DNA from 2 places in the Delftia sp. WSY_7 genome. Region 2 is predicted to be linked to the other one. Evidence: riboswitches for the same ligand, from Rfam matches in the RefSeq annotation. Region 2 holds a riboswitch; the other holds the start of a gene.
The links. A riboswitch is a leader RNA that binds a small molecule or an ion and turns the genes downstream of it on or off. The one in region 2 is predicted to bind S-adenosylhomocysteine.
Positions count from the first base shown of each region.

Region 1: it holds a riboswitch for S-adenosylhomocysteine, as region 2 does, so the genes downstream of both, ahcY (adenosylhomocysteinase) here and metH (methionine synthase) in region 2, are expected to answer to the same signal.

Region 1 covers NZ_JBICLB010000005.1:701,109-711,664, reverse strand. Annotated here, with positions in the region: gene kdpB (potassium-transporting ATPase subunit KdpB) at 1-1,526, shown strand, start outside; gene ACF8ME_RS04565 (TorF family putative porin) at 1,609-2,484, shown strand; gene ACF8ME_RS04560 (sensor histidine kinase KdpD) at 2,519-5,224, shown strand; gene ACF8ME_RS04555 (response regulator) at 5,236-5,970, shown strand; S-adenosyl-L-homocysteine riboswitch at 5,978-6,062, shown strand; gene ahcY (adenosylhomocysteinase) at 6,133-7,563, shown strand; gene ACF8ME_RS04545 (TlyA family RNA methyltransferase) at 7,721-8,923, shown strand; gene metF (methylenetetrahydrofolate reductase [NAD(P)H]) at 8,946-9,773, shown strand; gene ACF8ME_RS04535 (septal ring lytic transglycosylase RlpA family protein) at 9,852-10,556, shown strand, end outside.
Region 2 covers NZ_JBICLB010000044.1:58,062-68,617, forward strand. Annotated here, with positions in the region: gene ACF8ME_RS23855 (amino acid ABC transporter permease) at 1-207, opposite strand, end outside; gene ACF8ME_RS23860 (amino acid ABC transporter permease) at 204-941, opposite strand; gene ACF8ME_RS23865 (transporter substrate-binding domain-containing protein) at 973-1,779, opposite strand; gene ACF8ME_RS23870 (FadR/GntR family transcriptional regulator) at 1,776-2,567, opposite strand; S-adenosyl-L-homocysteine riboswitch at 2,845-2,971, shown strand; gene metH (methionine synthase) at 2,999-5,755, shown strand; gene ACF8ME_RS23880 (DUF2195 family protein) at 6,013-6,384, opposite strand; gene ACF8ME_RS23885 (glycerophosphodiester phosphodiesterase family protein) at 7,216-8,559, opposite strand; gene ACF8ME_RS23890 (GntR family transcriptional regulator) at 8,731-9,417, opposite strand; gene ACF8ME_RS23895 (C4-dicarboxylate transporter DctA) at 9,414-10,556, opposite strand, start outside.

The DNA.
Region 1 (10,556 bases), on a different contig from region 2:
GGCTGGTGGTGCAGATCACCGTGAACCCCGGCGAGTCCTTCCTGGACCGCATGATCTCCATGGTGGAGTCGGCCCGCCGCCACAAGACGCCCAACGAACTGGCGCTGACCATCTTGCTGGTCGGACTGACGCTGCTGTTCCTGCTGGTCATCGTCACGCTGCGGCCCTATTCGGCCTTTGCGGTGGAGCTGACGGGCAGCGGGCAGGTCGTGGGACTGACGGTGCTGATCGCCCTGCTGGTGTGCCTGATCCCGACCACCATCGGCGGCCTGCTGTCGGCCATTGGCGTGGCAGGCATGAGCCGCATGATGCAGGCCAACGTGATCGCCACTTCGGGCCGCGCCGTGGAGGCGGCCGGCGACGTGGACGTGCTGCTGCTGGACAAGACCGGCACCATCACGCTGGGCAACCGCCAGGCCAGCGAATTCCTGCCCGCTCCCGGCGTGACGGCCGCGCAGCTGGTCGATGCGGCGCAGCTGGCATCACTGGCCGACGAGACACCCGAGGGCCGCAGCGTGGTCGTGCTGGCCAAGGAAATGCATGGCCTGCGCGAGCGTGACCTGGCAACCCTGCATGCCGTCTTCGTGCCCTTCACGGCCCAGACGCGCATGAGCGGCGTGGACATGCCGCAGCCCGACGGCGGCACGCGCAGCCTGCGCAAGGGCGCGGCCGACGCCGTGCGCCGCCACGTCGAAGCCATGGGCGGCAAGTTCCCGCCCGCCATGCTCAAGGTGGTGGAGGATGTGTCGCGGCGCGGCAGCACGCCGCTGGTGGTGGCCGATGGCGCCCGCGTGCTGGGCGTGATCGAGCTCAAGGACGTGGTCAAGCACGGCATACGCGAACGCTTTGCCGAGCTGCGCCGCATGGGCATCAAGACCGTGATGATCACGGGCGACAATCCGCTCACGGCCGCCGCCATTGCGGCCGAGGCCGGCGTGGACGACTACCTTGCCGAAGCCACGCCCGAGGACAAGCTGCGCCTGATCCGCGAACACCAGGCCGCAGGCCGGCTGGTGGCCATGACCGGCGACGGCACCAATGACGCACCCGCCCTGGCCCAGGCCGACGTGGCCGTGGCCATGAACAGCGGCACCCAGGCGGCCAAGGAAGCCGGCAACATGGTGGACCTGGACAGCAACCCGACCAAGCTCATCGAGGTCGTGGAGACCGGCAAGCAGATGCTGATGACGCGCGGCGCGCTGACCACCTTCAGCGTGGCCAACGACGTGGCCAAGTACTTCGCCATCATCCCGGCCGCCTTCGTGGGCACGTATCCGCAGCTGTCGGCGCTCAATGTCATGGGACTGGCCAGCCCGGGCTCGGCCATCCTGAGCGCCGTGATCTTCAACGCGCTGATCATCATCGTCCTGATACCGCTGGCCTTGCGTGGCGTGCCCTACCACGCCATCGGCGCCTCGGCCCTGCTGCGGCGCAACCTGCTGGTCTACGGGCTGGGGGGCCTGGTCGTCCCCTTCATCGGCATCAAGCTGATCGACATGCTGCTGGTGGCTTTCGGCCTGGCCTGATCTTTGGCGGCAAGCCTGCCCGCCCGGGCAGGCACCGCCTTGCTTTCTTTGTACAAAAACCAAGATGAAATCCGCTTCTTCCATGACGGCCGCTTGTGCCGTCCCCCGCTTCTTCCCCCGTGCCTCACTGGCTGCTCTGTTGTCGCTGGCGGCTGCGTCCTGCCATGCCCAGGCCGAAACCTCTCCCGTCAACGCTGCCAGTGCCGATGCCCAGCAATCGCCCGCACCCGCCTACGCGCTCACCGGCAGCGTGGCGCTGCTCAGCGACTACCGTTTCCGTGGCATCTCGCAAAGCTGGATGGGACCGGCGCTGCAGGGCGGGCTGGAGCTGTCGCTGCCGCGCGGCGCCTACCTGGGCGTGTCCGGCTCCAGCGTGTCGCGCCACAGCTATCTGGACGGCCGCGCGCTGGAACTGGACCTGTACGGCGGCTGGCGCACCGAGCTGCTGCCGGGCTGGACGGGCGACATCGGCCTGCTGCACTACAACTACCCCGGCGCGCGCGTGCCCCGCGGGGATGGCAGCGGCGGCGTGCGCTACGACACCACCGAGGCCTATCTGGGCGTCACCCACGGCGGCTTCAGCGCCAAATGGTCGCTGGCGCTGACGCCTTACTTCGGCCTGCGCGACAGCACGGCGGCCACGGCCTTTGCCGAGGCACTTCCCGGCAGCGGCAGCTCACGCGGCAGCAGCTATCTGGACCTGAACTACCAGCATCCGCTGGGCGACTGGGCGGTGCTGGGCCTGCATGCCGGCCACACGCAGGTGCGCAACTACAGCGAACTGTCGTACGCCGACTGGCGCGTCTCGCTGGCCCGCAGCTGGGGGCCATGGACGGCCACGCTGGCCTGGGCCGGCACCTCGGCCGACACGCGCTACTACCGCGCGGCCAATGCGGCAGGCCAGATGCAAAGCCTGGGCCGCAGCGGCTGGGTGCTGTCGCTGTCGGCGGCGTTCTAGTGTGGGAGCACGCTCTGGTGCTAGGCTGAGAACCATGCCCATTTCGTCCTCTGCCGAGCCGGCGCCGCCCGGTCTGCCGCGCCCCGATCCCGACGCCCTGGTCGCGCGCCTGCGCCATGAGCGGGCGCAGGAGGGGCGGGGCAAGCTGCGCATCTACTTCGGATCGAATGCAGGCGTGGGCAAGACCTACGCCATGCTGGCCGCCGCCCAGCGCGAACGCCAGGGGGGCCGCGAGGTTCTGGTGGGACTCGTGGAAACCCATGGCCGCAAGGAAACGGCGCAGCAGCTGCATGGCCTGGAGCAACTGCCGCTGCGCGAGCTGCCGCACCAGGGACGGACGCTGCGCGAGTTCGACCTGGATGCGGCGCTCGCGCGGCGTCCGCGCGTGCTGCTGCTCGATGAACTGGCGCACAGCAATGCGCCAGGCTCACGCCATCCCAAGCGCTGGCAGGACGTGCAGGAGCTGCTGGACGCAGGCATCGATGTCTGGACCACGATCAACGTGCAGCACCTGGAAAGCCTGAACGACGTGGTGGGCGGCATCGTCGGCATCACGGTGCGCGAGACCGTGCCCGACCAGATCTTCGACGATGCCGACGAGGTCATCGTCGTCGACATCTCGCCCGACGAGCTGCTGCGCCGCTTGAAGGACGGCAAGGTCTACATGATGGAGCAGGCCGAGCGGGCCTCGCGCAACTTCTTCAGGCGCGGCAACCTGCTGGCGCTGCGCGAGCTGGCACTGCGCCGCACGGCCGACCGCGTGGACGAGGACATGCGCGACTACCGGCGCGAGCGCTCCATAGGCACGGTCTGGCCTGCGCGTGAGCGCCTGCTGGTGGCCGTGGCAGGGCACGCGGGCGACGACGCCCTGGTGCGCCAGGTGGCGCGCATGGCACGCCGGCTGGATGCTGGCTGGATGGTGGTGTACGTGGACGCGCCCCAGCGCCAGCACCGCCCACGCAGCGTGCAGGCCGCCGTGCTCAAGACCCTGGCCCTGGCCGCACGCCTGGGGGCCGAGACGGCCACGCTGCCGGGCGCCGATGTGGCCGAGGCCCTGGTTGCCTTCGCGCGCGAGCGCAACGCCAGCCGCCTGGTGCTGGCCCAGCCGCCGCGCCCGGCATGGTCGCCCTGGCGCTGGTGGGGCCGCAGCCTGCCCGACCGCATCGTCCAGCTGCATCCCGACATCGACGTGCTGGTGCTCTCCGGGGGCTCCAGCGCGGCCCGGACCGAGGCCGCGCCTGCCGCACCGCTGCGGCGCAGGCCGCTGCCCTGGAAGGGCTATGCCGGCGTGACCCTGGCCTGCTTGACCGCCACGGTGCTGGCCGAGCAGCTGCTGCGCATCTTCGACCCGGCCAACGTGGTGATGCTGTTCCTGCTCATCGTCGTGCTGTCTTCGTTGCGCTGGGGGCGTGGCCCGGGCGCCTGGGCGGCGCTGCTGTCGGTACTGTGCTTCGACTTTTTCTTTGTGCCCCCGCGCGGATCCTTCCATGTCAACGACACGCAGTACCTGTTCACCTTCGTGCTGATGCTGGGCGTGGCCCTGGTCTGCGGCCAGCTCATGGCGCGGCTGCGCCACGAGGCGCGCGTGGCGGCCGAGCGCGAGCGGCGCGCGGGCGCCCTGGCGCGGCTGGCGCGCGACCTTTCGGGCGCGCTCACGCAGGAGCAGGTGGTGGAGATTGCGCTGAGCACGGTCTCGGGCGTGTTCGACGCCCAGGCCGGGCTGCTGTTGCCCGATGCCGACGAGCGCCTGCGCCCCGCCGGCGGCGGCTCCTGCCCCATGGACGACAGCATTGCGCGCTGGGCCATGGACCACGGCCAGCAGGCCGGCCAGGGCACGGACACGTTGCCGGCCGCGCCGGCCCGCTACGTGCCGCTGGCGGCGCCCGTGCGCATGCGGGGCGTACTGGTGCTGCAACTGCGTGCGCCCCAGCGCCTGGAGGTGCCCGAGGAGCAGCGCCTGCTGGAGGCCTGTGCCAGCCAGGTGGCGCTGGCGCTGGAGCGTCAGCACTTCGTGGCCGTGGCCCAGCAGACCCAGATCGCCATGGAGGGCGAGCGCATGCGCAACACCTTGCTGTCGGCCGTCTCGCACGACCTGCGCACGCCGCTGACCACCATCCTGGGCGCGGCCGAGGCCGCGCAGCGCCATGTGCCGCCGGGCGGCGCAGCCGACATGCTGGAGCAGGTCCGCATCCAGGCCCAGGCCATGCAGCGACTGGTGGAGAACCTGCTGGACATGGCGCGCCTGCAGCAAGGCGGCGTGCACCTGCAGCGCGAATGGCTGCCGCTGGATGAAGTGGTCGGCAGCGCGCTGCGCCAGATGCGCGCGCGCCTGCACGAGCATCCCGTGAGCACCGACGTGCCCGCCAGCCTGCCGCTGCTGCAGCTCGATCCTGTGCTCATGGAGCGCGTGCTGGTCAACCTGCTGGACAACGCCGCCAAGTACACGCCGGCCGGCACGCCGCTGACCATCCACGCACGCGAACAGGACGGCGAGGTGCTTGTGGCCGTGCAGGATGGCGGGCCCGGCCTGCCGCCACACCTGCCCGTGGAGACGCTGTTCGAGCCCTTCACGCGCGGCACGGCCGAGTCCACCGTCTCGGGCATAGGCCTGGGGCTGGCGCTGGTGCGCAGCATTGTCGAGGCCCATGGCGGGCGCATCGAGGCCGCTGCCGCGCGCCCAGGCCCCGGCACCGTGTTCACGCTGCGCTTTCCGGTGCCGGAGCAGCCATTGCTCGATTAGAGTCTTGCGCCATGAGCACGCCCACCAACCGCATCCTGATGATCGAGGACGACCCCGGCATCCGCCGCTTCGTGCGCCTGGTGCTGGAGGACGAGGGCTGGCAGGTCTTCGAGGCCGACAGCGCGCGCCGGGGCCTGATCGAGGCGGCGAGCCGCCAGCCCGATCTGGTCATCCTCGACCTGGGCCTGCCGGATGCCGACGGCAAGCAGGTTCTCACCGAGCTGCGCGGATGGTCCTCCGTGCCCGTGCTCGTGCTTTCCGCGCGCGAGCGCGAGGACGAGAAGGTGGCCGCCCTGGACGCCGGCGCAGACGATTACCTGGTCAAGCCTTTCGGTGTGCCCGAGCTGCTGGCCCGGCTGCGCGTGATGCTGCGCCGCCGCCAGCAACTGGGGGCCGCAGGCGGCGCAGTTGCATCCAGCCAGGTGCACTTCGGCCAGGTGCAGGTGGACCTGGCCACGCACGAGGTGCGGCGTGCGGGCCAGCCGGTGCACCTCACGCCCATCGAATTCCGCCTGCTGGCGGCGCTGATCGCCGCCCAGGGCCGTGTGATGACCCACCGCCAGCTGCTGCTGCAGGTCTGGGGACCCGAATACCTGGGCCGTGCCCATTACCTGCGCGTGCACATGGCCAATCTGCGCCAGAAGATCGAGGACGAGCCGGCCCAGCCGCGCCACCTGGTGACCGAGCTGCAGGTGGGCTACCGGCTTGTGGGGCTGGGCGGTGAGGCATCCCCGGGATCGGTATAATCAGCGCCTCTCCGAGGAGCGTTGCAGCAGGCCCATTCACCAGATGCGGTCTGCGAGGCTCGGAGTCATACCTGCAACGACGCTCGCCCACGCTTTCTGTGCGGTGAGCTTTTTTTCGTCTCCCGCAGAACGTGGTTTTTCATTCATCTTTTGGAGAAAACCATGAACGCTGCTGTTCGTCCCGTTTCCGCCGACACGGCCATCGCTGACATTTCCCTCGCCGCCTGGGGCCGCAAGGAAATCCTGATCGCCGAAACCGAAATGCCCGGCCTGATGGCCACGCGCGAGGAATTCGCCGCGGCACAGCCGCTCAAGGGCGCGCGCATCGCCGGCTCGCTGCACATGACCATCCAGACGGCCGTGCTGATCGAGACGCTCAAGGCCCTGGGCGCCGACGTGCGCTGGGCCTCGTGCAACATTTTCTCGACGCAGGACCATGCCGCCGCCGCCATCGCCGCCACGGGCACGCCCGTGTTCGCCATCAAGGGTGAATCGCTGGCCGACTACTGGGACTACACCCACCGCATCTTTGAATTCGGCGCCGCCGGTACCGAAGGCGAAGGCCCCAACATGATCCTGGACGACGGCGGCGATGCCACCATGCTGCTGCACCTGGGCATGCGCGCCGAAAAGGACCTGTCCGTGCTGGACAACCCCGCCTCCGAGGAAGAGAAGATCGCCTTCGCCGCCATCCGCGCCAAGCTGGCCCAGGACCCCACCTGGTACACGCGCAAGAGCGCCCACATCATCGGCGTGACCGAAGAGACCACCACCGGCGTGCACCGCCTCAACGAGATGTCGGCCAAGGGCACGCTGAAGTTCCGCGCCATCAACGTCAACGACTCCGTCACCAAGAGCAAGTTCGACAACCTCTACGGCTGCCGCGAATCGCTGGTGGACGGCATCAAGCGCGCCACCGACGTGATGATCGCCGGCAAGGTCGCCGTGGTGGCCGGCTACGGCGACGTGGGCAAGGGCTGCGCCCAGGCGCTGCGCGCGCTGTCGGCCCAGGTCTGGGTCACCGAGATCGATCCCATCAACGCCCTGCAGGCCGCCATGGAAGGCTACAAGGTCGTGACCATGGAGTGGGCGGCAGACAAGGCCGACATCTTCGTGACCACCACCGGCAACCGCGACATCATCCGCCACGAGCACATGGTGGCCATGAAGAACGAAGCCATCGTCTGCAACATCGGCCACTTCGACAACGAGATCGACGTCGCCTCCATCGAGCAGTACCAGTGGGAAGAGATCAAGCCCCAGGTGGACCACATCACCTTCCCTGACGGCAAGAAGATCATCCTGCTGGCCAAGGGCCGCCTGGTGAACCTGGGCTGCGCCACCGGCCACCCCAGCTTCGTGATGAGCGCCTCGTTCGCCAACCAGACCATCGCCCAGATCGAGCTGTTCACCAAGCCCGATGCCTACGAGGTCGGCAAGGTCTACGTGCTGCCCAAGATCCTGGACGAGAAGGTTGCCCGCCTGCACCTGAAGAAGGTCGGCGCCATGCTGACCGAGCTGACGGACGGCCAGGCTGCCTATATCGGCGTGAGCAAGCAGGGTCCCTACAAGCCCGAAACTTATAGGTATTAAGCACCCCCTGAGGCGCTGACGCGCCTTCCCCCTCTCTACCCGCTTCGCGGGGGAGGGGGACGACGCCCTCGCTGCGGGGCGGCCCTTGCTTGGCGTCCCTGAGTTGGGTCGCGCCGGTTTCGGGCATTAGTCAACTGAGATTTCCTGGAGCGACGCTATGCGCGCAGATGTATTTTTGGTGGAAGCCGGCCATGCGGCCACGCGCTCGCAGGCGCAGCGGCTGATTGCGGGTGGCGTGCAGTGGCGCATGACGCCGTTGACGCCGTGGAAGAAGGTCGCCAAGAACGGCGACGAGATTCCCGCAGGTGCCGAGCTGCAGTTGCTGGACGGGGCCGAGGCCCGGTTCATCTCGCGCGGCGGGCTGAAGCTGGAAGGCGCGCTGGCGGCCACCAAGCTGTCGGTGGACGGCCTGCGCTGCCTGGACGTGGGCCAGAGCACGGGCGGTTTCACCGACTGCCTGCTGCAGGCAGGCGCCGCCCAGGTCATCGGCGTGGACGTGGGCCATGGCCAGCTGCATGACCGGCTGCGCTCGGATGCGCGCGTGATCTGCGTCGAAGGCGTCAATGCCCGCGCGGTGACGGCAGAGGGCCTGCAGGAGGCCTGCGAGGAAGTGCTGTCCGAACGCTGGGAAGAAGATCCCGACGACAACGACACCCAGCCCGTGGCGCCCTATGCCTGGATGCGCAACGGCGGCGTGGTCGACGAGGACTACGACGACAGCGACGACGCCAAGGAAAACGAGATCGAGGCCTTCAAGGCCGAGCGCGCAGCCAAGGGCAAGGCGCGGGATGAGGGCACGGTGGCCACGCAGCGCCGCCGCCGCGCCGAGTTTGCCGACGTGGACATCACGCCGCAGTTCGACTTCGTCACGGGCGATCTGTCCTTCATCTCTCTGACCCTGGTGCTGCCGGCCGTCACGCGCCTGCTCAAGCCGCATGGCCAGCTGCTGATGCTGGTCAAGCCGCAGTTCGAGCTGCAGCCGGGCCAAGTCGGCAAGGGCGGCATCGTGCGCGATGCGGCCCTGTTCACCGAGGTGGAGCAGCGCATCCGCACTTGCCTGGGCGAGCTGGGCCTGGAGGTCAAGGGCTGGATGGAGTCGGCCATCGAAGGTGGCGACGGCAACCGCGAATTCTTCGTGCATGCCCAGCAGGCGGCCGTGGTGAAGGAGCCAGGGCAGCCTGAAACGCAGGACGACGATGAGCCCCGCTCGGCCGTGAAGGCCGCTCCTAAGCCGGCCGCGCCTAAGCGCGTGTCCCGCACCGTGCTGCGCGAGCAGCGCAACGAGCGTGTGATCGACACCAGCACCGAGTTCGGCGTGCCCGGTCCGGGCCGCGCCAAGCTGCGCAAACGCAACGAATGAAACACTGAGCAGCGAGTCTTACATGAGCTTTCCGATCAGCTTCGAGTTCTTCCCGACCAAGACGCCCGAGGGCGCGACCAAGCATGTGCAGGTGCGCAAGAACCTCTATGCGCGCAAGCCCCAGTTCTGCTCCGTCACCTATGGCGCGGGCGGCTCCACGCAGACGGGCACCTTCGCCATGGTGCGTGACATCCAGAACGAAGGCGTCAGCGCGGCATCGCACTTCTCCTGCGTGGGCGCCACGCACGACAAGGTGCGCGCCGAGCTGCAGGAGCTGAAGGCCATGGGCGTGCGCCGCATCGTCGCGCTGCGCGGCGACCTGCCCAGCGGCTATGGCCTGGGTGGCGAATTCCAGTACGCCAGCGATCTCGTGGAATTCATCCGCCGCGAGTTCGGCGACTGGTTCCACATCGAGGTGGCGGCCTACCCGGAGGTCCATCCGCAGGCGAAATCCCCACAGTCCGATCTGGATGCGTTTGCGGCTAAAGTGCGCGCTGGCGCGGATTCCGCGATCACCCAATATTTCTACAATGCCGACGCCTACTGCCGTTTCGTTGATGCGGCGCGCGGCATGGGGCTTGATGCACCGGTTGTTCCCGGCATCATGCCCATCACCAGCTCTACGCAGCTGATGCGCTTCTCGGACGCCTGCGGCGCCGAGATCCCGCGCTGGATCCGCCTGCGTCTGCAGGCTTACGGAGATGACACGGCGTCCATTCGCGCCTTCGGCCTCGATGTCGTGTCCCGTCTATGCGAGCAGTTGCGCAGCCAGGGCGCTCCCGGGCTGCACTTCTATACGATGAACCAGAGCGTCGCCACGCTGGAAATCTGCGATCGATTGGGCCTTTGAGCGCGCAGCCACTGCGCCGGCCCCGGGCGACCCTCTAGAACTTGGGAACGGTCAGGCGTTCCCTGGAGGTTTTTGCCCATGGATCGTGGTTTTCGACGCCTGCACTGGCGCTGGCTGGCCATGTGCGCCATCACCGCCACCCTGGCCGGCTGCGCGCCGGCTCCCGTGGCACAAAGCGATGCCGAGTCCGGCGCCCTGACCGCAGGTGCGGCGGCAATGGATGAAGGCCAGACGCCAGCGGCCGTGCCCTCGGCCGGCAAGCGCGGTGGCCGCACATCGCGGGCCGCGCAGCCGGCCAGCAAATCCCCGGATGCCAAGCCCTCCGAGTCGGCCTCGCCCGAAGGCAGTGCCGAGGCGCCCTCCAATCCCGACTTCGCCCTCGTGCCCTCGCGCGACAGCGACCAGCAAGGCCTGGCCTCCTGGTATGGCCCGGGCCTGCATGGCCGGCTGACCGCCAGCGGCGAGCGTTTCGACAAGGAAGAATTGACGGCCGCGCACCGCAGCTTTGCCTTCGGCAGCCGCGTCTGCGTGCGCAGCGCCGCCACGGGCAAGACAGTGGTGGTGCGCATCAACGACCGCGGGCCGTTTGCGCCTGGCCGCGTGATCGATCTGAGCCAGGCCGCAGCGCAGGAGCTGGGCATGGTCGGCCTGGGCATCAAGCCCGTGGAGCTGTGGCAGCTCGACGATGGTGAGCAGGAATGCCCCGAAACCCTGGTCACGGCCAGGAAGGCCAAGTCCATCGAGAAGACGCAGCAGGCCAAGGCACAGGCACAGACAACACAG
Region 2 (10,556 bases):
CTGCATCAGCAGCGGCGTGTTCTGGAAGGCCTGGATATAGGCCTTGGCCAGGCGGCGCAGGTTCAGGCTGCGGCCCACGCGGGCGAACAGCACCAGCAATCCGGTGGCGCCGCCCAGCACGAAGGCCAGCAGCGACAGCGCCAGCGTGGCCAGCAGGCCCTCGGCCAGCTTGGCCAGGATGGGCAGCAGGGGAATGTCGGCAATCATGCGGCGTCTCCGGCAGTGGTTGCAGGTGCAGCGGGTGCAGCGGGTGCAGCGGGCCTGGCTGCACGCGGCGTGCGGCGGCCCACCACGAAGCGCTGGCCTATCCAGGCCAGCAACTGGCGCAGTGCCAGGGCCAGCACGAAGTACGCCGCCGTCACCACCAGGTAGGTCTCGAACGCGCGGAAGTTGCGCGACTGGATGAAGTTGGCCGCAAACGTCAGGTCCTGGGCCGCGATCTGCGAGACCACCGAGGTGCCCAGCATCACGATCACGATCTGGCTGCTCAGCGAGGGCCAGACCCGCTGCAGCGCAGGGCGCAGCACCACATGGCGGAAGACCGCCCAGCGGCCCATGCCCAGCGCGCCAGCGGCTTCCAGCTGGCCGCGCGGCGTCTCCTGGATGCCGGCGCGCACGATCTCGGTGATGTAGGCGCCCAGGTTGATCACCGTGGTCAGCAGGCAGGCCTGCCATTCGTTGATCTGCACGCCCAGCGAAGGCAGGCCGAAGAACACGAACATCAGCTGCACCAGGAAGGGCGTGTTGCGTATGCCCTCCACGTACACCTTGAACAGCCAGTGCAGCGGCGCAATGCGCCAGGCGCGGCTGACGCCGCCGGCCACGCCGATGGCGCCGCCCAGCACGGCGCCCGCCGCCGTCAGCGCCAGCGTGAAGCCCGCGCCCTGTGCCAGCAGGCCGCTGTAGTCGAACACGGCGCCGAAGTCGAATTGATAGGCCATGGAAGGATTTCCGGGAACAGGGGCGCAGCGGTTACAGGGTGGCGGGCAGCGGCATCTTCATCCAGCGCTGGGACAGGCTGGTCAGGCGGCCGTCGGCCTTGAGCTTGGTGATGATGGCGTCCACCTTCTGCAGCAGCGCCGGCTCGCCCTTGGCCACGCCGATGTAGCAGGGCGTGTCCTCGACCGCGAACTTCACGTCCAGCTGGCGCAGCCTGGTGCGCTCGTTCACGGCGTTGGCCACGATGTTGCCCAGCGTCACCAGCTGCACCTGGCCCGTCAGATAGCTTTGCGCGGTGGCGTTGTTGTCCTCGTAGCGCTTGATGGTGGCCGAGGCCGGCGCCACCTGCGTGAGGGCCAGGTCCTCGGTGGAGCCGCGCGTCACGCCCACGGTCTTGCCGGCCAGGTCGGCAGGGGCCTTGATGCTCATGTCCTTGGGGCCGTAGACGCTCTTGGGGAAGGGGGCATAGGCCTGGGTGAAGTCGATCACCTTGGCGCGCTCGGCGTTCTTGCCCAGGCTGGAGATGACGATGTCGGCCTTGCCCGTGGTCAGGAAGGGGATGCGGTTGGTGCTGGTCACGGGCACCAGCTCCACCTTCACGCCCAGCTCCTGGGCCACCAGGGCCGCCATGTCGATGTCATAGCCCTGCAGCTTCAGGTCGGTGCCCAGCGAGCCGAAGGGCGGGAAGTCCTGCGGAATCGCCACGCGCAGCACGCCGGCCTTCTGGATGTTGGCCAGCATGTCGGCATGGGCGGCGCCGCCCAGGCCGGCAGCGGCCAGGGTGGCGGCCGCCAGGGCGGTGCGGATGAATGCGCGGCGGGGTGTCAGGGGGGAAGTCATGCGAAAGCTCCTTCAGAAGGTGGGATGAGGCGAAAGGAAAGCGGGTCAGGGTCGGGCGCAGATGTATCGGGCGCAGATGCGTCGGGCGCCGTCGCGTCGTCCGGCGTGTCGAGATCGATGCCGCTGCGCCTGGCGGCCGACAGCAGGTGGGCGCGCATGGCGCCCGCGGCGCCCGGCGCATCGCCTGCGCAGACCGCCTGCACGATGGCGTCGTGCTCGCGCACCGGCTGGTCGTCGGCACCGCTCCAGGCAAAGGGCAGGCGCAGGCTGTGGCTGATGGCCAGCTCCAGCTGGCGCGCCATGGCCACCAGGCCCGGGTTGCCCGACAGCTGGGCCAGCAGCAGGTGGAACTGCAGATCGGCGTCGGCGGCGGCCAGCAGGTCGCTGCGGTCCAGGGCGTGGGCCAGTTGGGACTGGGTCCATTGCAGCTGGCGCAGGCCGCTGTCGTCGGCGCGCATGGCCGCCAGCGCGGCCCAGCCCGGCTCCAGCACCAGGCGCAGCTCGATCAGTTGGCGCGGCGACAGCGTGCCCAGCGCCGGGGTGGCATAGGCGCGGTGCATGCGTGCACGGCCGCTGTGCGGGCCGTTGATGCGCACGCCCTTGCCCGGCTGGATCTCGACCAGGCCCAGGGCCTCCAGCATGGACAGCGCCTCGCGCAGCGAAGCGCGGCTGATGCCCAGCTGCCGGGCCAGCTCGCGCTGCGGCGGCAGCTGGCTGCCGCCGGGGTAGTGGCCGCTCAGGATGTGCTGCTGCAGCGTCTGGGCCATCGAGATCGGAATGCTTTGCATGGGCTGGCGCGGGTGGAGGGTTTTGGCCTGACTGGTCAGACCACGTACCCAGCAGATAGCGAATTGCGTGCCAGATGCAAAAAAAGGAGCGTTGTCCTCAGGCATTGCAAAGAATCCGGGGCGATGGGACATCGACAATCCGCCCCGAAGGCGCCGCCAGCGGCCCGCGCTGCCGCGCTTTGGTGCAGTGCCGCATGGCTTTGTGCAGGCCTGCCCCGAATGCGGGCGTAAAACCCGCACTGCAGGCCGCCGCCAGCCGCCGTAGAATCCCGGGCTTTGGCCCGAGGAGCGTTGCAGCGCGGCACCCGCCCATCCGTACACCGGATCGCGTGCCGCGTCAGGCTTGGGCCAGGTGCAGGTTCCCGGCCGGACCGCGCCCACGGTGCCAACGACGCTCACCTGTTGCCATGCCGTTTTTGCAGGTGAGCTTGATGTCGTCCTCTTTCACTCCCCCTCCCATGAAGCTGTCCGGCCTGGAGCCGGTGACCATCGGCGAGGGCACGCTGTTCGTCAACGTGGGCGAGCGCACCAACGTCACGGGTTCCAAGGCCTTTGCGCGCATGATCCTCAACGAGCAGTACGAGGAAGCGCTGTCCGTGGCGCGCCAGCAGGTGGAAAACGGCGCCCAGGTCATCGACGTGAACATGGACGAGGCCATGCTCGACAGCAAGGCCGCCATGGTGCGCTTCCTGAACCTCATCGCCTCCGAGCCCGACATCGCCAAGGTGCCGGTCATGGTGGACAGCTCCAAGTGGGAGGTCATCGAGGCCGGCCTGCGCTGCCTGCAGGGCAAGGGCATCGTCAACTCCATCTCCATGAAGGAAGGCCTGGATGAATTCAAGCGCCAGGCCCGGCTGATCAAGCGCTACGGCGCGGCCGCCGTGGTCATGGCCTTCGACGAGAAGGGCCAGGCCGACACCTACCAGCGCAAGATCGAGATCTGCGAGCGCGCCTACCGCATCCTGGTGGACGAGGTGGGCTTCCCGCCCGAGGACATCGTCTTCGACCCCAACATCTTCGCCGTGGCCACCGGCATCGAGGAGCACGACAACTACGCCGTGGACTTCATCGAGGCCGTGCGCTGGATCAAGCAGAACCTGCCCGGCGCCAAGGTCTCGGGCGGCGTCTCCAACGTGAGCTTCAGCTTCCGCGGCAACGACCCCGTGCGCGAGGCCATCCACACCGTGTTCCTCTACCACGCCATCTCGGCGGGCATGGACATGGGCATCGTCAACGCCGGCATGGTCGGCGTCTATGACGACCTGGAGCCCGAACTGCGCGAGCGCGTGGAAGACGTGGTGCTCAACCGCCGCCCTGACGCTGCGGAACGCCTGCTGGAGATTGCCGACGCCGCCAAGGGCGCCGCCAAGGACGACAGCAAGAAGCTCGAATGGCGCGGCACGCCCGAGAACCCGAAGACCGTGGGCGAGCGCCTGTCGCACGCCCTGGTGCACGGCATCACCGACTTCATCGTCGTCGACACCGAAGAGGCCTACCAGCAGATCGTGGTGCAGGGCGGCGGCCGCCCGCTGCACGTGATCGAAGGCCCGCTCATGGACGGCATGAACATCGTGGGCGACCTGTTCGGCGCCGGCAAGATGTTCCTGCCCCAGGTGGTCAAGTCGGCGCGCGTGATGAAGCAGGCCGTGGCCCACCTCGTGCCCTACATCGAAGAGGAAAAGCGCCAGCAGGAAGCGGCGGGCCTGGACGTGTCCAGCAAGGGCAAGATCGTCATCGCCACCGTCAAGGGCGACGTGCACGACATCGGCAAGAACATCGTCACCGTGGTCCTGCAGTGCAACAACTTCGAGGTCATCAACATGGGCGTGATGGTGCCCTGCCACGAGATCCTGGCCAAGGCCAAGGCCGAGGGCGCGGACATCATCGGCCTGTCGGGCCTGATCACGCCCAGCCTCGAAGAGATGCAGTACGTCGCCGGCGAGATGCACAAGGACGACTACTTCCGCATCAAGAAGATTCCGCTGCTGATCGGCGGCGCCACCTGCTCGCGCGTGCACACCGCCGTCAAGATCGCGCCCAAGTACGAAGGCCCCGTGGTCTACGTGCCCGATGCCTCGCGCAGCGTCAGCGTGGCCCAGAGCCTGCTGGGCGAGAACAAGGGCAACTACCTGGCCGAGATCCAGGCCGACTACGACAAGGTCCGCACCCAGCACGCCAACAAGAAGAAGACGCCGCTGTGGCCGCTGGACAAGGCCCGCGCCAACGCCACGCCCGTGGACTTTTCCCAGGCCCCCGTGGCGCCGCGCGCCCTGGGCCGGCGCGTGTTTCGCAACTTCGACCTGGCCGAGATCGCAGAATACATCGACTGGGGCCCGTTCTTCCAGACCTGGGACCTGGCCGGCCCCTATCCGGCCATCCTCGACGACGAGATCGTGGGCGTGCAGGCCCGCCAGGTGCTGGCCGACGGCCAGGCCATGCTCAGGAAGATCATCGAAGGCCGCTGGCTGCAGGCCAACGGCGCCATCGGCCTGTTCCCTGCCAACCGCGTGGGCGATGACATCGAGTTCTACGCCGACGAGTCCCGCAGCCAGGTGCTCATGACCTGGTACGGCATGCGCCAGCAGACCGAAAAGCAGATGGTGGAAGGCCCGGATGGCCAGCCCGTGATGCGCCCCAGCCGCTGCCTGTCCGACTTCGTGGCCACCAAGGAATCGGGCATCCAGGACTACGCGGGCCTGTTCGCCGTCACGGCCGGCATCGGCGCCGAGAAGAAGGACAAGGAGTTCCAGGACGCGCTGGACGACTACTCCGGCATCATGTTCAAGGCCCTGGCCGACCGCCTGGCCGAGGCCTTCGCCGAATGCCTGCACCAGCGCGTGCGCAAGGACCTGTGGGGCTATGCGCCCGACGAGGACCTCAGCAACGAAGCGCTGATCAAGGAACAGTACAAGGGCGTGCGCCCCGCGCCTGGCTACCCGGCCTGCCCCGACCACAGCGCCAAGACCGACCTGTTCGCCGTGCTCAAGGCCGACGAGATCGGCATGACGCTGACCGAAAGCCTGGCCATGAACCCGGCCTCCAGCGTCAGCGGCTTCTACATCGGCCACCCCGACTCCGTCTACTTCAACGTCGGCGAGATCGGCGAGGACCAACTGGCCGACATGGCCGCGCGCCGGGGCATGGATATCGAGGAACTGCGCCGGTTGCTGGCGCCGAATCTCGCCTGATATTGGGTTGACCGCTGGCTTGGCTACGCCGGTCAGGCGTGCGATTTTTCGCTATTTTGGACAAAGGCATTCATCTTTGACTGGAATAGCGGACAGGGCGCGCCAGCGGCGCAGGCAGTCGATCAGAAGTCGCGTTGACCAACCGTGCTTGCGCACATCCGCCGCCGCCCGCAGCACACGCCGTTGCCAGGCCAGTCCGAGGATGTGATCCGGCTGAGCGTTCACGCGCGCGCCGATGCTGCCGGGGCCAGGATGCCCTATAAGGGCCCGGTGCACGCCAGCCGAACCCGCACCTCCTTGTTGGCGACCAGGGCCGGATCGGTCGCAAGGACGAGTTTTCTCTCTCCCCCGCTGCCCAGGTCGATCAGGCCTTCCTGCAGTACCTGCCGGACGCCCCCTCGGTTCACGCTGCTCGTGTAGGTCGCCAGAGCCGAAAGGCATCCGCACTCGCCAATCGATTTGCGCAGTTGAACACGGGTGTTCGCCCACACCACGTTGGACTCTGTGGAAGTCTTCGTCGCCGTGATCGACACGCAGGCTGAAAGATCGTTCTGAAACGTTATCTGGTCGGCATGGGCAGCAAAGGCGGATCCGCCAAACAAGGCAGACCATATTAAAAATCGAGCCATGCTATGCACGTGTGCCTCCGTTTGTCACTCTTGCCGGGACGTAATTGACTTTCAGAATGAAATAGCTACGTGAACTGGACTTCGCCTTCGACCGAAGAATCGGGAAGAATCTATGCTCAACCTCAATACATCCGTGGCTGAAGCCTTTGGTTGAATCATGCAGATAAAAGCCGCTGCGAACGGGGTTGCAAGCGATGCGCGTTTGAGTGTCGGCGGGCTCCATCCGCGCCCGGTTCTGCCCCCAGTTTGCCCAATAGGCTTCGCAGCTTCCGGCGGCAGCTCCGCGTGGAATCGTCTGGACTCCCCATCCGGGAGACAGGTTGCATCTTCCCGCACCGTCATCCTTCGCCGCCCCACGATCGGTGACGAGCACCTTGTACACCCCCTCCGGAATTGGTCCGCTGTCTTTGATGCACTGATTTTCTGGCATCTGAAAACCTGGAAGTCCTGTCGTTGCCTTGAAGCTACCGGAGCCATTCCATGTCAGCTTCTGCCCATCAAACTCCATATCTGGTATCACAAACTGTCCCTCCAATTTTCTAAAGTCGCATCAATCGAGTTTCTCGGTAGCCACGGTTTGATGCCATCCAGATTCATAAGCTTCATCTGGATCAGAGATCGGGGCAGCTTAATGCGCTTATTGCCTCGAAGGCAAGTTGGAGGGAACGTGTTTTTGCGACATGCTGTAACGATCTTGTATACCAATTCGCTGCAATCGCATTCAGGTATACCTGATTGCCATGTATGAGATCGCCTGAATATGCCCACTGCCAGAGTCCAAAAAAACAAGGCGCACGAGGCGCCTTGTCATGGGTCAGCGGGATGGGAGTTTCAGAGCCCGATTTCCTTGTTGTACGCCTTGCGCGCCGCAACGGCCGTGTCCGTGAAGTCGGTGAACACGCCGTCGATGCCCAGGCGGTAGTAGGTCAGGTATTCCTGCACGGGGTCGCCCTTGTACAGGCCGGCCAGGCGGCCCGGCTCGTTGCGGAAGGTGAAGCTGTGCACGATCAGGCCGGCCTTGTGGGCGTCGCGGATCAGGCCCGTGTCCTTGACGGTGTTCACGTCCTTGAGGCCGGCGCCCTCCTTGTAGGGCACGACGGAGTGGGCCAGGACCTGGGGCTTCCAGGGGCCGATGCCGTCGGCATAGGTCTTGATCTCGGCCAGGCCTGCGGGCGTGAGCATGGTGGCGAAGGTGCGCGCGTCGCCGGCCAGGGTCCAGCTGTAGGGGCGGCCGCTGATGAAGGTCCACTCATCGTTGGTGATGTAGACCATGGAGCCGTCGCGCAGATTGAAGTCGTTGCCGTCGATCAGCTGCACGCCCTTGGCCTTCATGCCGGCCTGGCGCAGGTACTTGAGGCTGGCCGGGTCGAAGCTCTGGATGTAGATGGGCGAATCCTTGGCGTTGAGCTTGTTCTGGTCCAGCAGCTTGATCACCGCGTCTTCAAACGGGCGCGAGCCGGGCGCGCCGCAGCCGTTGGCGATCGCCTGCTGGTTGTTCCAGTACGGGTTCTTGGTCTCGGCGTAGACGGGGATGGTGCGGCCCAGGGCCTTGCCCTTGGCGGCGGCGATGTCCAGCACGTCCTGGGCGCTGATCAGGGGCAGCTTGCCGTTCCACTCGGTGGGGCGCTCGCTGCGGTTGTCCAGGATCGTGCCGCCCAGCCAGGTGCGCAGCTCCTGCATCGTGAAGTCGCTGATGGACCAGTCGTTGCGGTGGTCCTCGCCATCGACCACCAGGGCCTTGAGCACGGACTTGGGATCGTTGGCATCGAGCTGGTCGCTCAGGTATTGCGAGGGGCCGTTGACAGGCACGGCGGGGTACTTCACGTTGACCAGCACGCCGGCCGCAGTGCGCTGGCGGCGCGCCACTTCGGCATTGGTCTTGGCCACGTCGGCCACGTTGGTGCTGTCGCTGAGCCAGGCGTTGTGGCGGGCGACCAGCTGGCAGTCCTTCGTCAGGTGCATGTCGAGTTCGAGCATGTCCGCGCCCGCGTCGGCGGCGGCCTCGTAGGCCATGCGTGTCTGCTCCGGGAACTTGCCCGAGAAGCCGCGGTGGGCGATCACCTGGGGCTGCTTTCCGTCGAGCGTGAGGTAGAACGAGCCGCCGTCGCCGCCGCAGGCCGTGAGGACTGCAGCCGCGCACAGGGACGCGAGCAGGGGAGTGCGGGAAAAGGACATAGGACGTTGGGTCATATCCGAAGCAGTGGTGGGTTGATGAACGGCGCGCAATGCGCCAGCTCAGCAGCGTATGCAGTCAGCCGTGTCGGCACCATGACAGTGCGCCCCGTAGGGCCCGGATTGGCGTTTTAGCGACGGTCGGTGGAAATTTGCCGACCCACCGACACAGGGTTATCCCCCGAACAGGGGCGCCAGCGTGGCACGCAGGCGGTCGCCGGCGTCGGGCGCCTCGCTCGGGCGGATCTCCAGCGAACGCTCCACCGTGCCGATGTGCTCCAGCAGCAGGGCCTTGGCGCCCTCGGTGTCGCCGCGCTCCAGCGCCTCGACGATGCGCTCGTGCTCGGCGCAGGACTGGCTGGCGCTGTGGGTGGACTGGAACAATGTGGCCGCCAGCGTGGTGCGCGCCGTGAGGTCGCGCAGCGTGAGCGCCAGCAGGCGGTGGCCCATCTGCTCGGCCAGGCAGACGTGGAAGTCGGCCAGCAGGAAGGCGCGCGTGGCGGCGTCGGCGCCCGCAATGGCCTCCTGCTCCTGGGCGATGTGGCGGCGCAGTTGGCCGATCACGCTTTGCAGGGGGCGCCCGGCCTCGCCCAGGATGCCGGTCTCGATGATGCGGCGCGCCGCGAAGGCGTCCTGCGCCTCCTCGGCCGAGGGCTGGACCACGTACCAGCCGCGCCGGGGCTGCACCTGCACGAAGCCGCGCGCCTGCAGCTGCATCAGCGCCTCGCGCACCATGGTGCGGCTGACCTCGAAGTTGTCGGCCAGCTCCTGCTCCCCCAGCCGTTCACCGGGCGCCAGTTTCTGGGCCAGGATGGCTTCGACGACGCGCTCGGCGATGTGCTGGGGGCTTACAGGTGTCATTGCGTTGCAGGGTGGGCAGGAGTCACGGTTGCGGGGACGGCGGCGGCGCCGGAGGGCTCGGCGTCGGGCCCCTGATTGTCGGCCAGGCCGTCGAGCACGGCATGGGCGCGCTCGCGGTCGATGTCACCTTCCCAGGCCGCGATGGCCACGGTGGCCACGCAGTTGCCGATCAGGTTGCCCAGCGCGCGGGCAATGCCCATGAACCAGTCCACCGACAGCACCAGCACCAGGCCGATGGCGGGGATGGCCGGAATCGCATGCAGCGTGGCCGCCAGCACCACGATGGCCGAGCCCGGCACGCCGTGGGCGCCCTTGGAGGTCACCAGCGCAATCGCCAGGATAGTCAGCAGGTCGGCCATGCCGATGGGCGTGTTCGTGGCTTGGGCGATGAACACGGCCGCCAGCGTGATGTAGATGGAGAAGGCGTCCAGGTTGAACGAGTAGCCCGTGGGAATCACCAGGCCCACGGTGGAGTCGCGCACGCCCATGTTGCGCAGCTTGGCCATGATCTGGGGCAGCACGCTGTCCGAGGAGGTGGTGGCGAAGACCACCATCAGCTCCTCGCGCAGGTAGCGCAGCAGCTTGATCAGGCTGAAGCCCGAAAAGCGCATCACCAGCCCCAGCACCACGAAGACGAAGAAGATCACCGCCACGTAGAACAGCAGCACCAGCATGCCCAGCTGCTTGAGCGAGCCGATGCCGTACTGGCCCACGGTGAACGAGATCGCACCCAGCACGCCCAGCGGGGCCAGCTTGATGAGGATGCCCATGATCTTGAACAGCACGTTCGACAGCGTGTCGATCAGCGCATGCACGGGCGCGCCGCGCTCGCCCAGCATGGTCAGCGCGCAGCCGAACAGCACGGCGAACAGCAGCACCTGCAGCACGTCGCCCGTGGCAAAGGCCTGCACCACGGTGGTGGGGATGAGCTTCATCAGGAAGTCCACCGTGCCGCCACTGGTCAGCTTGTCGGCGTTGCTGGCATAGGCGCTCATGGCCGATGCGTCGAGCTTGCTCGGGTCCACGTTCATGCCCGCGCCGGGCTGGAACACGAAGGCCAGCACCAGGCCCAGCACCAGGGCGATGGTGGTCAGCACCTCGAAGTAGATCAGCGACTTGACGCCGACCCGGCCCACGCG